Regions from separate parts of the Mesorhizobium sp. WSM4847 genome, predicted to be linked through region 1. Evidence: predicted binding sites of a transcription regulator. Region 1 holds the regulator's gene; the other holds the start of a gene.

Region 1 (7,348 bases):
CGCGCGGATTGGCGATCGAAGCCTCCTCGCCATTGACGAAGATCTGGCCCGAATCGCGCTTGTAGGCACCGGACAGGATCTTGATCAGCGTCGACTTTCCCGCACCGTTGTGGCCGAGCAGCGCCACGACCTCGCCCGGGAAAAGGTCGATCGACGCATCGTCGACGGCGCGAATGCCGCCGAAGGCAATCGAGATGTTGCGCATATCGATCAGTGGCGTGGGAGCAGTCGTGTCAGCCATGATCGTTCCTTTCCATGGTTTTGCCGAGCATGATGCTGGACCGAAACGGATGTCCACTTTTCGCTGACGCGGACCTTCGGCTCGGGATCATGCTCAGACCCGCTTGCGGTAGACTGTGTCGAGCCAGACGGCGACGACCAGCACGGCGCCGACGACGACGCTCTGAAGCGGCGAATCGATGCCGAGCAACACCATGCCGGACTGCAGCGACTGCATCAGAAGCGCGCCCAGCATGGCGCCGAGCACCGTGCCGGAGCCGCCGGCCAGCGACGTGCCGCCGATGACGGCTGCTGCGATGACCAAGAGTTCGTCCAGCGTGCCCAGCGCATTGGTCGCCGCATTGAGGCGGGCCGAAGCAATTGCCGCGCTGATCGCGGCCAGAACGCCCATGATCATGAACACTTTCATGGTCACCCAGCGCGTGTTGATGCCGGCGAGTTCCGCCGCTTCCGGGTTGCCGCCGATGGCAAAGACGTAGCGGCCGAAACGGGTGCGCCGGGTGATGAAGGTCATGACGATGCCGACTGCGACCGCGATCAGCACCGGTATGGCGATGCCATGGGCGATGAACAGCCCGCCTTCGGGGATGGTGATGCCGTTCCGCTGGGCGTATTGGCGCACGATGCCGATCGGCCAGGGATAGGAATTGGCGATCCAGACGGCGCCGAGGATGGCGGCGCAGGCGACAACACCAAGCAGGCTCTCCGCCCAGACCGGGCGCAACGGAAACTTGAAGCGCTTGCGCTGCGACCGGCCGTTGAGCAGCATCAAGGCGACGGCCACACAGGCGAGAATGCCGACGATCCAGCTCGCGGTCGCCCCGATCGAGCCACGCGGCCCGCCACCCATCAGCTGGAACGTGGCATCGAGCGGCGCGACGGTGCGCCCGCTCGTCATCAGCCACGCCATGCCGCGCCAGATCAGCAGGCCGCCCAGCGTCACGATGAAGGCCGGAACCTCGAGATAGGCGATAATGAAGCCCTGAAGCGCGCCGATCATGAGGCCGAGCGCCACGCCGGCAGCCAGTGCGATGACCCATATCCAGGGATTTCCAAGCTGGAATCCGATGACGCGGATGAGGAATTCTGCCTGCGCAACGCCCATCACCATGCCGATGACGCCTTCGACGGAGCCGACCGAAAGATCGATGTTGCGCATCACGATGACCAGCACCATGCCGGTCGCCATGATCGCGACCGAGGAAGTCTGCACCGACAGGTTCCAGAGATTGCGCGGCGTGAGGAACAGCCCGCCCGACAGGATGTGGATTCCAACCCAGATGATCAGCAGCGCGCCGACCATGCCGAGCATGCGTATGTCGAGCTCGGTCGCCTTGAGGAAGCGGCCGAAGGGGCTGAGCTCGGATTCACGCGCCCGATCAGCAACCGGCGTGTTGGAAGTCGTGTCGGTCATGATGTCCTCCCACCGTTGCCGTCTGCCGCGGATGCCGGAAGCAGCTTAGAAATTACCCGCGAGACGCGGAAAAACAACTCTTTTGAAAAAAACGCCGCGGCGTGAAGCCGCGGCGTTTCAGGTTTTTTGGCGAAGGCGGATCAGTTGCAGACCGGGACGGTGCCCGCCGCCACGCCGGCGCAGACCTCTTCCTGCTTGATCCAGCCGGCGTCGATGACGACGTTGAGATTGTCCCTGGTGATGGCAATCGGCGTCAGGAACAGCGACTTGACGACATTGCCGCCCGGCGTGGTGAAATCCTTGACGCCGGCAATGTCTGTCATCGGCTTGCCGTCGGCCAGCTGCGAGGCGATCTCGGCGGCGTTCTTGCCGAGCTCGCGCGCGTCTTTCCACACCGATACGGTCTGTGTGCCGAGCGCGATACGGTTCAGCGCGGCATGGTCGCCGTCCTGGCCCGAAACCGGGACGGATCCGGCCAGGCCTTGCGCCGTCAGCGCCGCGACGACGCCACCGGCGGTGCCGTCATTGGCGGCAACCACCGCATCGACCTTGTTGTCGTTGGCGGTCAGGAACTGTTCCATGTTCTTCTGGGCGTTGGCGGGAAGCCAGCCGTCCGTATAAGCCTCGCCGACATTCTTGATCTTGCCGCTGTCGATGGCATCCTTGAGCACTTCCATGGAGCCGGCGAACAGGAAATCGGCATTAGGGTCGGCGCCCGAGCCCTTGATGAAGACGTAATTGCCTTCCGGCGCCACCTTGAACACTTCGCGGGCCTGCATGCGGCCGACTTCCTGGTTGTCGAAGGTCAGATAGAAGACGTCCTTGTTCTCGATCAGCCGGTCATAGCCGACGACCGGGATGCCTTCGTCCAGCGCCTTCTGCACCGCCGGACCGATGGCCGAGGCATCCTGCGCAAGGATGATCAGCGCGTTGGCGCCCTGCGAGATCAGGCTTTCGACGTCGGTCAGCTGCTTGCCGGGATTGGACTGTGCGTCGGCGGAGATATATTTGTCGCCGGCGGCCTCGATCGCCGCCTTCATGGCGGCTTCGTCGGTCTTCCAACGCTCTTCCTGGAAGTTCGACCACGAAACGCCAATGACCTTGTCCTTGGCCTGCGCGGCCGACGCGAGCGTCAGCGACATGGCGACCCCCGCCAGAATGGCGGCTGCGAATCTCTTCATGATATTCCTCCCTGCGCCGCGTAGGGCGCGACCAACTGGCCCGAAGGCCGGCACAAAGGCTCTATTTTTTCGAGCCTCGAAAAAATACTGGTCCAACGCCGAAGCACTGTCAACACCAATTCTGATGGATTTTGACGTCCTGTCGGGCTTTTTTTCGAGGCTCGGAATAAATAATGACAGCCCCTTCTGCTTCTGCCAGTATTTGTCCGACATACCGACGGCTTCCGATTCATGAGCGGCCGCGGCGATGAGGAGGAAACAAAAAATGTCGGTGGGAATCCGTCATGACGATCTGCGCCGGCGCAACAGGGCGATGGTGATTTCGGCCGTGCGCCGGGCAGGCCAGCCGTCGCGGACCGAGATCGCCGCGACTACCGGCCTCAGCCATTCGACCATATCGGCGATCTCTGCCGACCTGATCCAGGAAGGCATCCTGGCCGAGAGCAAGGCGAGCGAGACGGTTTCGCTGAAACGCGGCCGGCCGCAGGTCGGCCTCAGCCTCAATCCGCAAGCCGCTGCGGTGTTGGCCGTCGTGTTGTCGCTGAATTTCCTGTCGGTCGCCGTCATCGATTATGCCGGACAAGTGGTCGCCGAGGAACAGCGCCGGCTGGACACGCTGACCATGTCGCGTGACGCGCTGATCGGCGAATGTGTCGCCATCGTCCGGCGCCGGCTCGAAGATCCCGACCTCGATGTCCAAAGCGTCGCCCGCATCGCGCTGGCGATCCAGGGCATCACCGATTCCCATGCGCGCGCCATGTTGTGGTCACCGATCACGCCGCAGACGAACATCGCCTTCGCCGACATTCTGGAACGCGAGTTCGGCATCCCGGCCATCATGGAGAACGACTGCAACATGATGGCCGTGGCGCTGCGCTGGCGCCACCCGGATCGCTACCGCGACGATTTCATCGCCATCCTGCTCTCGCACGGCATCGGTATGGGGCTGGTGCTGAAGGGCGAGCTGTTCACCGGCACCCACTCCTCAGGCGGCGAATTCGGCCACATGATCCATCGGCCGGGCGGCGCGCTTTGCCGCTGCGGGCGGCGCGGCTGCGTCGAGGCTTATGCCGGCAACTACGCCATCTGGCGCAACGCAAGGCTGTTGAGCGAGAACGCCGAGCCGGTCGCCGATGTCAGCGACGCCGAGATGCGGGCACTGGCGGCCCGGGCGCGCGAGACGGACGGACCGGAGCGCGAAGCCTACCGCAAGGCCGGCGAGGCGCTCGGCTTCGGGCTCGGCAGCCTGTTTGCGCTGATCGATCCGGCGCCGGTGGCCATGGTCGGCGCCAGCGCTGCCGCCTTCGACCTGATCGAGCCGGCCCTGCGCGAGGCCATCGCCCAGACCGCCGGCGGCCAGCATTCGGGTTTGATTTCCTTCGACACCGAGCCGAACGAGCTGCCGCTGATCCGCGAAGGTTGCGCCATGCGGGCGCTAAGCTTCGTCGACCAGGAGATTTTCGCGCCGAGCATCCAGGCACGAGCCGGCTCGGTCGGAAAGAACGTGGCTTGAAGGATTCCCGGGTCGCGACTTGGGGTGTGTTGAGGTTCAGGTCAGGCCGAGTCGAGAATGGCGGGTTCCGAGAACCGGAGCGGAGCGTACTCTTGGATGAGATGAGCACCGGAAGCGCAGGTATCAGCCGTTCGCAGGCCGGCATCACCTGAATATCAGCACATCCCCTAGTCTTCCCTGATCGCATAGCCCGCGCCGCGGATGGTGCGGATGACATCGGGCATGCGACCATTGTTGACCGCCTTGCGCAACCGGCCGACATGGACGTCCACCGTGCGCTCGTCGATGTAGATCGTCTCGCCCCAGACATTGTCGAGCAACTGGCTGCGCGAGAAGACCCGGCCCGGGTGGCGCATCATGAATTCGAGCAGCCGGAATTCGGTCGGCCCGAGCCGGATCTCGCTCTTCTTGCGATAGACCCGGTGCGATTCACGATCGAGCATGATGTCGCCGACCTTGAGCACGCTGGACAACACTTCCGGCTTGGCGCGGCGCAGCAACGCCTTGACCCTGGCCATGAATTCCGGTGTCGAGAACGGCTTGACCAGATAGTCGTCGGCTCCGGTCGAAAGGCCGCGCACCCGGTCGCTCTCCTCGCCGCGCGCGGTCAGCATGATGATCGGCAGCCGCTCGGTTTCGGGGCGCACCCGAAGCCGCCGGCAAAGCTCGATGCCGGAAACCGCCGGCACCATCCAGTCGAGCACCAAAAGATCGGGCACGTTTTCCTGCAGCCGGATTTCGGCCTCGTCGCCGCGCGTCACCACCTCGACCTGATAGCCTTCGGATTCCAGATTATAACGGAGGAGGACGCCCAGCGGCTCTTCATCCTCCACCACCATGATGCGCGGCGCGATCATCGGCCGGTCACTCCTGTCATGTCGCCGGCGCCGACATCGTCGTTTCGTCGAGCTTCGGGCGATCCGCCGGCAATTGCTGCCCGGTCACGACAAAGTAGGCGTTTTCGGCGATGTTGGTGACGTGATCGCCGATACGCTCGAGATTCTTGGCGCAGAACAGAAGGTGCGTGCAGGCGGTGATGTTGCGCGGATCCTCCATCATGTAGGTCAGGAGCTCGCGAAAAACCGCCGTGTATTTCACGTCGATCTTCTGGTCGTCGGCGCGCAGTTCCTTCAACGCGCCGGCATCGCGCGACACATAGTGCTCGACCACGCCGCGCAGCTGCACAAGAACGAGGTCCGCCATCGCGTCGATACCGTGCGACAGATTACGCGGCGTCGCGCTCTGCCCGACTGCGCTGACCCGCTTGGCTATGTTCTTGGCCAGATCGCCGATGCGCTCGAGATCGCCCGCCATGCGGATTGCGCCAACCACGGCGCGCAGATCCTGCGCCATCGGCTGCCGCTTGGCGATCAGCGTGATGGCGCTGTCATCGAGTTCGCGCTGCCTCGCATCCATGATGGCGTCGTCCGAGACGACGCGCTGCGCCATCGCATTGTCCGACGCAAGCAACGCGCGGATCGAGGCCGCGACCATTGCGGCGGCGAGCTCGTCCATGTCGCGGATCAGCCGGTCGATGTGCTCCAGTTCCTCGTCGAAAGATGCGACGGTGTGTTCACCCATGGTGCTGTCCTCGTGTTCGAAATTCGCCGGACCGCTCAGCCGAACCGGCCGGTGATGTAGTCCTGGGTGCGCTTGTCGTCGGGGTTGGTGAACATCTTGTCGGTCGCGCCCTCCTCGACCAGATAGCCGAGATGGAACATCGCCGTGCGTTGCGACACGCGCGCCGCCTGCTGCATCGAATGGGTGACGATGACGATCGTATAGTTCTGGCGCAGTTCGTCGATCAGTTCCTCGACGCGGGCGGTGGCGATCGGATCGAGCGCCGAACAGGGCTCGTCCATCAGGATCACTTCCGGCGACACCGCGATGGCGCGCGCGATGCACAGGCGCTGCTGCTGTCCGCCGGACAGTCCGGTACCCGACTCGAGCAGGCGATCCTTGACCTCGTTGAACAGGCCGGCCTTCTTCAGGCTCGATTCGACGATGCCGTCCAACTCGGCCTTGCTCCTGGCCAGGCCGTGGATGCGCGGACCGTAGGCGACGTTTTCGTAGATCGACTTCGGAAACGGATTCGGCTTCTGGAATACCATGCCGACGCGAGCTCGCAGCTCGACGACATCGATTTTCGGATCGTAGACGTCCTCGCCGTCGAGCGTGATCTTGCCGCTCACCCGCGCGATATCGATGGTGTCGTTCATTCGGTTCAGGCAACGCAGGAACGTCGACTTGCCGCAGCCCGATGGCCCGATCAACGCCGTCACCTGATGCTCGCGGACATCGAGATCGACGTCGAACAGAGCTCGCTTCTCGCCGTAGTGAACAGAGACCTTTTCGCCCTTCATCTTGATCGAAGGGGCGTTGGTTGCGCTGCTCAGTTTCTGCTCGACGCCGGCTTCCGTCATGATGTTCATATCCTCTACTCCTTACCAGCGCCGCTCGAAGCGCCTGCGCAGTATCACCGCGATGGCGTTCATGATGACCAAAAACACCAGCAAAATCAAAATCGCCGCCGAAGTCTTCTGCTGGAACCCCGCTTCCGGGAAATCCGCCCACATGAAAATCTGCACCGGCAGGATCGTCGCGGGATCGGTGAAGCCGCCGGGAATGTCGACGATGAAGGCGACCATGCCGATCATCAGCAACGGCGCGGTTTCGCCGAGCGCATGCGCCATTCCGAGGATGGTGCCGGTCATGATGCCCGGCATCGCCAGTGGCAGGACGTGATGGAATACGGTCTGGACCTTGGACGCTCCGATGCCAAGCGCCGCCTCGCGGATCGAAGGCGGCACGGCGCGCAGCGAAGCGCGCGAGGCGATAATGATGATCGGCAGGGTCATCAGCGCCAGCACCATGCCGCCGACCACCGGGGCTGAGCGCGGCATGCCGAAGAAATTCAGGAATACGGCAAGTCCAAGCAGGCCGAAGACGATCGAAGGCACCGCCGCCAGATTGTTGATATTCACTTCGATCATCGTCGTC
Region 2 (7,348 bases), on a different contig from region 1:
TGCTTGATCTCGACATCGGAGACCTTGATGCCCCAGGCATCGGTCCGCTGATCAAGGATCTCCTGGATATCGCTGTTGAGCTTGTCGCGTTCGGCCAGCATTTCATCGAGTTCATGCTTGCCGAGCACCGAGCGCAACGTGGTCTGTGCCAGCTGGTTGGTGGCGGTCATGAAGTCCTCGACCTGGATCACCGCCCGCTCGGCGTCGACGATACGAAAATACAGCACTGCGTTGACCTTCACCGAGACGTTGTCGCGCGAGATCACGTCCTGCGGCGGCACGTCCTGGACCACCACCCTCAGGTCGACCTTCACCATCTGCTGCACGAAGGGGATGAGGATGATCAGGCCGGGCCCCTTGACCCCGGTGAAGCGGCCGAGCGTGAAGACCACGCCGCGCTGATATTCCCTCAGGATGCGAATGGCCGCGGACAGGAACATGACCACGACGAGCGCTGCCACCAGATAGGCCACATATCCGAGCATCATTGCCTTGCTCCATCGCTTCGCACATTGCGGCGCCGTATCGTCAGCACGAGACCCCTGACATCAGCCACCTCGACGCTGTCGCCCACCGCAATGGGTTCGTCGGCTTTCGCCCGCCAGCGCTCACCCCGGGCCAGCACGTGTCCCTCGCTGCCCTGCCAGTCGAGGACCTTGGCCGGCAGCCCTTGCATGGCCTGGGCGCCAACACGCGGAACGTTCTTGCGGGCCGCCCACAAATAGCTGCCGGTCAGCAGCGCCAGGCCGAGCGTCAGGATGGCGGCGGTGCCGATGACGGCCCACGACATCTCGAAGCCGGGACCTTCGATCCTGAGCAGCATGGCAGCGCCCAACAGAAACGCAGCCACGCCTCCCAGCCCAAGCACCACTGTGGGATTAAAGACCTCGACGACGAGGAAGATGATGCCAAGCAGCATCAAGGCGAGGCCGGCATAGCTGATCGGCAGGAGATTGAGCGCATAGAGCCCGAGCAGCAGGCAGATCGTGCCGATCACGCCTGGCGCGACCGCGCCTGGGCTGGTGAACTCGAAGACGAGGCCATAAACGCCGATCAGCATCAGGATGACGGCGATGTTCGGGTCGGTGATGACGGCGAGAAGCCGGATGAGCCAGCCAGGCTCGAGCGTTTCAACCGGCAGCCTTTTGGTCGCCAGCACCTTTTTCCTGCCGGCGATCTCGACCGTCCGGCCGTCGGCCAGCTGAAGCAGTTCGGTCGTGTCGCGGGCGACGAAGTCGACGACACGCTCCTGCCGTGCCGCGCTGGCCGACAGGCTGGCCGCCTCACGCACCGCCTTTTCACCCCAATCGGCATTGCGCCCGCGCAGTTCAGCCAGGCTGCGGATCAAGGCAACCGCGTCGTTCGTCGCCTTGGCGATCATCGCATTGCCCGCCGGTGGATTCTTCGGGTCCTTGCCGGCTTCCGGGCCATTGTTCTTGTCGTCGCCGGGAAAGGATGGCATCGGCCCGCCCATCTCGATGGGCGTTGCCGCGCCCACATTGGTGCCGGGCGCCATCGCCGCCACATGGGTTGCGTAGAGGATGTAGGTTCCGGCGCTCGCCGCATGCCCGCCGGCGGGCGCGACATAGCCGATGACGGGAACCGGGGAGGCGAGGATGTCGGCGATGATCTCACGCATGCTGGTGACCAACCCGCCCGGCGTGTTCATCTGCAGGATGAAAACCTCGGCGTTCCGTTCTGCGGCCACCGCCAGCGCTTCCTCGAACTGCATGGCGCTCGCCGGACCGATGGCGCCGTCTATCTCGATGCGCAGCGCAGTCCTCCCCTGGCCGTTTGCTTCTCCTGTTGCTGCGGAAGAAGAACAAACAGCCACAGCGGCTACAAAAGCCGCGGCAATCAGGGCTACACGCGCGAGTTTCACGCTCAAAGCTCCCTGTCAGGGATATGGGCTCGATTTTGCCAAAATCCATGCTGCGTCGCGGCGGTGAAGCTGATCCATGGCAACCTTGCGTTGTGCCTAGACCGGTTGGCAGGAAACGGGTGGTTTGCACGCGCCGATTCACCCATCTGATTGCAGAAGCCGATGAAGCCAGAGGAGGCAGAGCCATGACCATACACACGGTTCCAGAAGCAGCGGTCCGATCGGCGGAAGCGCGCGTCGCCGGATATGGCTGGCAGGCACTGGCCGAGGAGATGAGCTTCTATGGCTGCGCGGTGATGGAAAAGCTGCTGACACCAGAAGAATGCCGGGAGATCGCTGGGCTCTATCCCGACGAAAGCCGTTTCCGCAGCCATGTCCACATGGCGCGGCACGGCTTCGGCAAGGGCGAGTACCGCTACTTCCGCTATCCCTTGCCCGAGCTGATCGGCGGCTTGCGCACCGCGCTCTATCCGCGCCTTGCCGCCGTCGCCAACGACTGGAACGAACGCATGGGCGTCGCGCAGCGCTACCCGGACGAACACGCCGCGTTCCTCAAGCAATGCCACGAACAGGGCCAGACGCGGCCGACGCCGCTCCTGCTGCAATATGGTCCCGGCGACTTCAACTGCCTGCATCAGGATCTCTACGGCGAGCTTGCGTTCCCGCTGCAGGTGGCAATCCTGCTGTCCGAACCGGATAAGGATTTCACCGGCGGCGAGTTCGTGCTGACCGAACAGCGCCCGCGCATGCAGAGCCGCGCCGAGGTGGTGCCGCTGCGCCAGGGCGACGCAGTCGCCTTCGCGGTCCACAATCGTCCGGTCCAGGGCAGCAAAGGCAGCTACCGCGTCAATCTCAGGCACGGCGTCAGCCGGATTCGCTCCGGCCTGCGCCATACGGTGGGCATTATCTTCCACGACGCGAAATAGGGCTGTCCCTGCGTGGAGGCGACCAGCAACTTCGTGCCAAGGGGATCTGTTGTCGGAGTCGGCGCCGCCCCTCATCGCCCTGCCGGGCACTTCTCGCCGTGTGACGGGGAGAAGGGACTGGTCGCACCGTGGCGGATATTCTGCAACGCTGGTGATTGGCGAAACCCTCGATGAGAGCGCCCCTCTCCCCGTCACTATACGGGGAGAGGGTGCCGGCAGGCAGGTGAGGGGCAGCGCAAAGCTGAAGCGATTGGCTGCCGAACAATTCTTCAGGCAACCGCGGCAATCGCGGAAAAATAAAAATCTAACCCGCAAAGATCTTTGTCATCCAATCGTTAACCAAGGTTCATACGGTGAGCGGGTTGTTTCTCTGCCGGCGTTCGTTCGCCGAGCGGATGACTGTTGATATCTGCCAAGACTGAAAACTAGCTATTTGTTCGCGCGTCGGGGATCGCCATGATGTTTCCAGCAAGCTTTGCGTCACTACGGCGCAAATCGGCGAAGTTAAGCGGCGCCATCACGCTGGCTGTTGCCTTGATGATCGGGGCCGCTGCACAGGCCGAGCCTATCCGCGGCGCCGGATCGACACTGGCCGCCCCGATCATCGGCAAATGGGGAACGGCCTACGAGAACGCCCGCGCCGACGGCGGCGACTATGTCTCGCCCGATTGGAAGGTGGACTATGAAATCGTCGGCTCGCTCGCCGGCGTCCTGCGTCTCGATCAGCCGGATATCGACTTTGCCGTGACGGATGCGCCGATCAATGGCGCCGAACTCAAGAAGGCCGGCCGACAGCAGTTTCCGATCGTGATGGGCGCCATCGCCGTCGTCGTCAATCTCGACGGCATCGGCCCGGGAAGCCTTCGCCTGACCGGGCCGCTGCTGGCCGACATCTATCTGGGCAAGATCCAGTCATGGTCCGATCCCGCGATCAAGGCGGTGAATCCGGATGTGACGCTGCCCGATCTCAGGATCAGCGTCGTTCACCGCAAGGATGGCTCCGGCTCGACCTTTGTCTTCACGCAGTATCTGTCGGCGGTCAGCGATGAATGGAAGGCCAAATACGGCGCAAATACACTGATCTCGTGGCCGCTCGGCACTGACGCGGAAGGCACACAGAACCTCATCCAAGCCGTGCACGACACGAAGGGCGCGATCGCCTATGCCGAATCCGGCCAGGCCCAGCGCGCCAGCCTTGCCTACGCGCTGATCCAGAACAGAGCCGGCAAGTTCGTCAAGCCGGAGCCGCAGGGCGTGCAAGCTGCCGCGACATCCATCGACTGGGCGCAAACGACCGACTTCTTCGCCTCGCTGACCGATCGAGACGGCGATGCCGCCTATCCGATCAGCACGGCGGTGTTCGCGGTCGTTCAGGTCTCGGGCCGTTCGGAACATCGCTATCGCCGCGTGCACGACCTTTTCCGGCTCGCCTTCGCCCACGGCGCTGATGACGCCGCCGCGCTCGGCTACGTGCCGCTGCCGAAGGCGCTCGTCGCCCGGATCGAGCAATACTGGGCAAGGCTGGAGCCGGTCGGAAACTGAGCGGAAGAGCCAGGCCGCTGCTTCGCGCAGCGCCTGAACTGAAATTCATATCGCGCCGTGATGGCGGCTTGTTGGGGACTGCGTGACATGGACATCGATATCTTCAAGGACATCCTCGTGCCGGTGATCGGCGGGTTGGGCATTTTTATGCTCGGCCTCGACTTCATGGCCAACGGCATCCAGGCGCTGTCGGTCAACCGGATGCGCGCCTTTCTCGCCAAGGCCGCCGGAACGCCGATCAAGGGCGTGCTGGCGGGAACGCTGATCACCGGCGTCATCCAGTCGTCGACCGCGATGAGCGTCATGGTCGTCGGCCTGGTCAATGCCGGCGTCATCGCGCTTCGACCGGCGATCAGCGTGATCATGGGCGCCAATATCGGCACCACTCTCGGCAACGGGCTCATCGCCCTGCCGCTCGGTCCGCTCGGGCTGATCCTGGCCGGCGTGTTCTCGCTGATCTACTGCTTTGCCAAAAGCGAGAAGGTCAAGAACATAGCGCTTGCCGGCATGGGCTTCGCGCTGATCTTCTATGGCCTCAACCTGATGACCGGCGGCCTGCGCCCGCTGCGCAATCTGCCCGAAGTCATGGCACTGCTTCAAACACTGACGGCCGACTCCTATCTCAACCTGCTCAAATGCGTGTTCATCGCCGCCGGCGTGACCGCCATGATCCATTCGTCCTCGGCGACGATCGGCATTGTCATGGGCCTTGGCGCCGCCGGCATTCTCGACTGGACGACGGCCGTCGCCTTCTCGCTCGGCGCCGATCTCGGCACCACGATCACCTCGTGGATGGCTTCGCTCAATCTTTCGAAAAACGCCAAGCGCACCGCCTACGCCCACATCTCCTTCAACATCATCGGCGTGTGCATCACCATCCCGCTGTTCTTCGTCTCCATGCAGGTCCTGGAATGGGCCATGCAGTTCTTCGGCGGCGATCCCGCCATTCCGGTGATCGTCGACGGCAAGGAGACCTTTCCCCTGGTGCCGGTCGCGGTCGGCCTCTACTCGACCTTCTTCAACGTCTTCAACACGTTGTTGCTGTTTCCGTTCATCGGGGTGTTCGAGCGGGTCCTGTCGCGTGTCGGTCACACCGATGCCGAGGACACGGAAGATTTCTCGACGCCGCGATTCCTCGACCGCAAGCTGGCCGGCGATTTCGCCAAGGCCGTTCCCGCTGTCCAGCAGGAGACGGCCCGCCATCTGCAAGCCGGCGCCATGTTCCTCGACATCGCCCGTTCGTCGAAGAAGGCGCCGTCGGATCCGGGCGAGCACTACCTCGCAACCGATATCCTCAGCCGCGACATCCGCGCCTACACCGCCGAATTGATGAAGGAAGACCTGCCCTACGACCAGCTCGACCTGATCGCCAGCCTGATCGAGGAAGCCGACTTCACCGCCGCCCTGACGGAATCGATGCATCAGGTGGCGCGCCGCGTCAGGCGCGAGAAGTTCAGCGGTCCGGCGCAGGCCATCGTCGACGTCGGGCTGAGCAAGCTCGATGCCTCGCTGCGACAGATCTTGCCGACTTACGGCATCTCCGACCCGAAGGTGCCGGCCGGACATGTCAATCTGCCGGAGGTCGAGGAACTGCGTGCCCGCACGCTGGCGCTCGGACCCAATGCAGGCGCCGCCGAACGCGGCACGATCCTGGCCCTGCTCGGGTCGATCGAACGCGCGGAAATCCTGATCCAACGCATCGATGCCGAGCGCAAATCGGTCAACCGGCAAAGCGTGCTCGCCCGGGCGTCGGCACGCAAGGAAACCAGGCCGCACGCGATGGGCGATTCCGGCCTCAGCCCGGTCCCGGCCGAGTAGCGGGGCGGGACATAGCGCGTTCGCATTAGAGGCGACGAATTATCGAAGTCGGCGCCGCCCCTCATCGCCCTGCCGGGCACTTCTCCCCGTATAGTGACGGGGAGAAGTGGCTGGCGGCGACCTAGGTGAATATTCTGCAACGCTGGTGATTGGCGAAACCGGCGAAGAGAGTGCCCTCTCCCCGTCACTATACGGGGAGAGGATGCCGGCAGGCAGGTGAGGGGCAGCGCCAACCTGAAGCGATGGGCTTGCCGTTCCGCTTTGCCGGGTCGCTTCGGCGCCTTCGCTCAGCCTTGAAACAGCGCCAGTTCTTCGGCCGTGAGGTGGCGGGCCTTGCCCTTGGCGAGGTCGCCGAGCTGCAAGCGGCCGATCGCCACCCGCACCAGGCGAAGCACCTCGACCTCATGCGCGCCGAGCAGCCGGCGGATGTGGCGGTTGCGGCCCTCGTCGAGTGTGATTTCCAGCCAGGCGGTGCTGGCGCCGCTGCGCAGGATGTCGATCGACCGCGCCGTCAAATCTTCGCCATCGACCGTGGCGCCGGCGCGCAACCGCGCCAGCAAGGCCGCGTCGGGCAGGGCGCCGATCTGGACGTGATAGATCTTGGCGACGTGCGAGGCGGGGTCGAGCAGGCGCTGGGCGAAACGCGTGTCGTTGGTCATCAAGAGCAGGCCCTCGCTGGCCTTGTCGAGGCGGCCGACCGGCGACACGAAGGGCAGGTCGAGCTCTGCCAGGCAGTCGTAGACGGTGCCGCGGTCCTGCGGGTCGTTGCGGGTGGTGACCAGGCCGCGCGGCTTGTTGATCATCAGATAGACCTTGCGCTCGGCGACGACGCGGCTGCCGTCGACCTCGATGCGGTCGCGGCCGGGATCGACGCGCAGCGAGCCGTTGCGCACGATTTTGCCGGCGACCCGGACGCGCCCTTCGGCGACCAGAATTTCCGCCTGCTTGCGCGAGCACAGGCCGAGCTTTGACAGCGCACGGCAAAGGCTGACGCCTGGCGGACTGGCTCCGGCGCTAGGCGAGGGGCGTGGCCAGCCGGCGTTCGGCCGTGGCGCCATAGTTTTGCGTGATCGTTCCGGCAAGTCAGGTCTTCCCCGCCACCTGAGGTGAATATTTGCTAACAGAAAGCCGCCGGGGTGGATATCTGGATTTCTCGATAGGAGTATCCGGACGTGTGAGC

Evidence for each region. The regulator PhoB, encoded in region 1, activates phosphate uptake and scavenging genes when phosphate is short. The targets are predictions, from matches to a motif close to TGTCATNNANCTGTCAT.
Region 2: a site for PhoB is predicted at 3,131-3,147, ahead of pstS (phosphate ABC transporter substrate-binding protein PstS). Genes of this name have one in related genera too.

Annotation. Positions count from the first base shown of each region.
Region 1 covers NZ_JBVVPY010000013.1:69,243-76,590, reverse strand. The annotation lists gene AC0L28_RS19725 (ATP-binding cassette domain-containing protein) at 1-241, opposite strand, end outside; gene AC0L28_RS19720 (sugar ABC transporter permease) at 335-1,654, opposite strand; gene xylF (D-xylose ABC transporter substrate-binding protein) at 1,795-2,835, opposite strand; gene AC0L28_RS19710 (ROK family protein) at 3,101-4,348, shown strand; gene phoB (phosphate regulon transcriptional regulator PhoB) at 4,516-5,205, opposite strand; gene phoU (phosphate signaling complex protein PhoU) at 5,222-5,929, opposite strand; gene pstB (phosphate ABC transporter ATP-binding protein PstB) at 5,965-6,780, opposite strand; gene pstA (phosphate ABC transporter permease PstA) at 6,793-7,348, opposite strand, start outside.
Region 2 covers NZ_JBVVPY010000019.1:120,774-128,121, reverse strand. The annotation lists gene AC0L28_RS25015 (slipin family protein) at 1-488, opposite strand, end outside; gene AC0L28_RS25010 (NfeD family protein) at 485-1,882, opposite strand; gene AC0L28_RS25005 (2OG-Fe(II) oxygenase) at 2,068-2,808, shown strand; gene pstS (phosphate ABC transporter substrate-binding protein PstS) at 3,265-4,350, shown strand; gene AC0L28_RS24995 (Na/Pi cotransporter family protein) at 4,438-6,168, shown strand; gene AC0L28_RS24990 (pseudouridine synthase) at 6,456-7,226, opposite strand.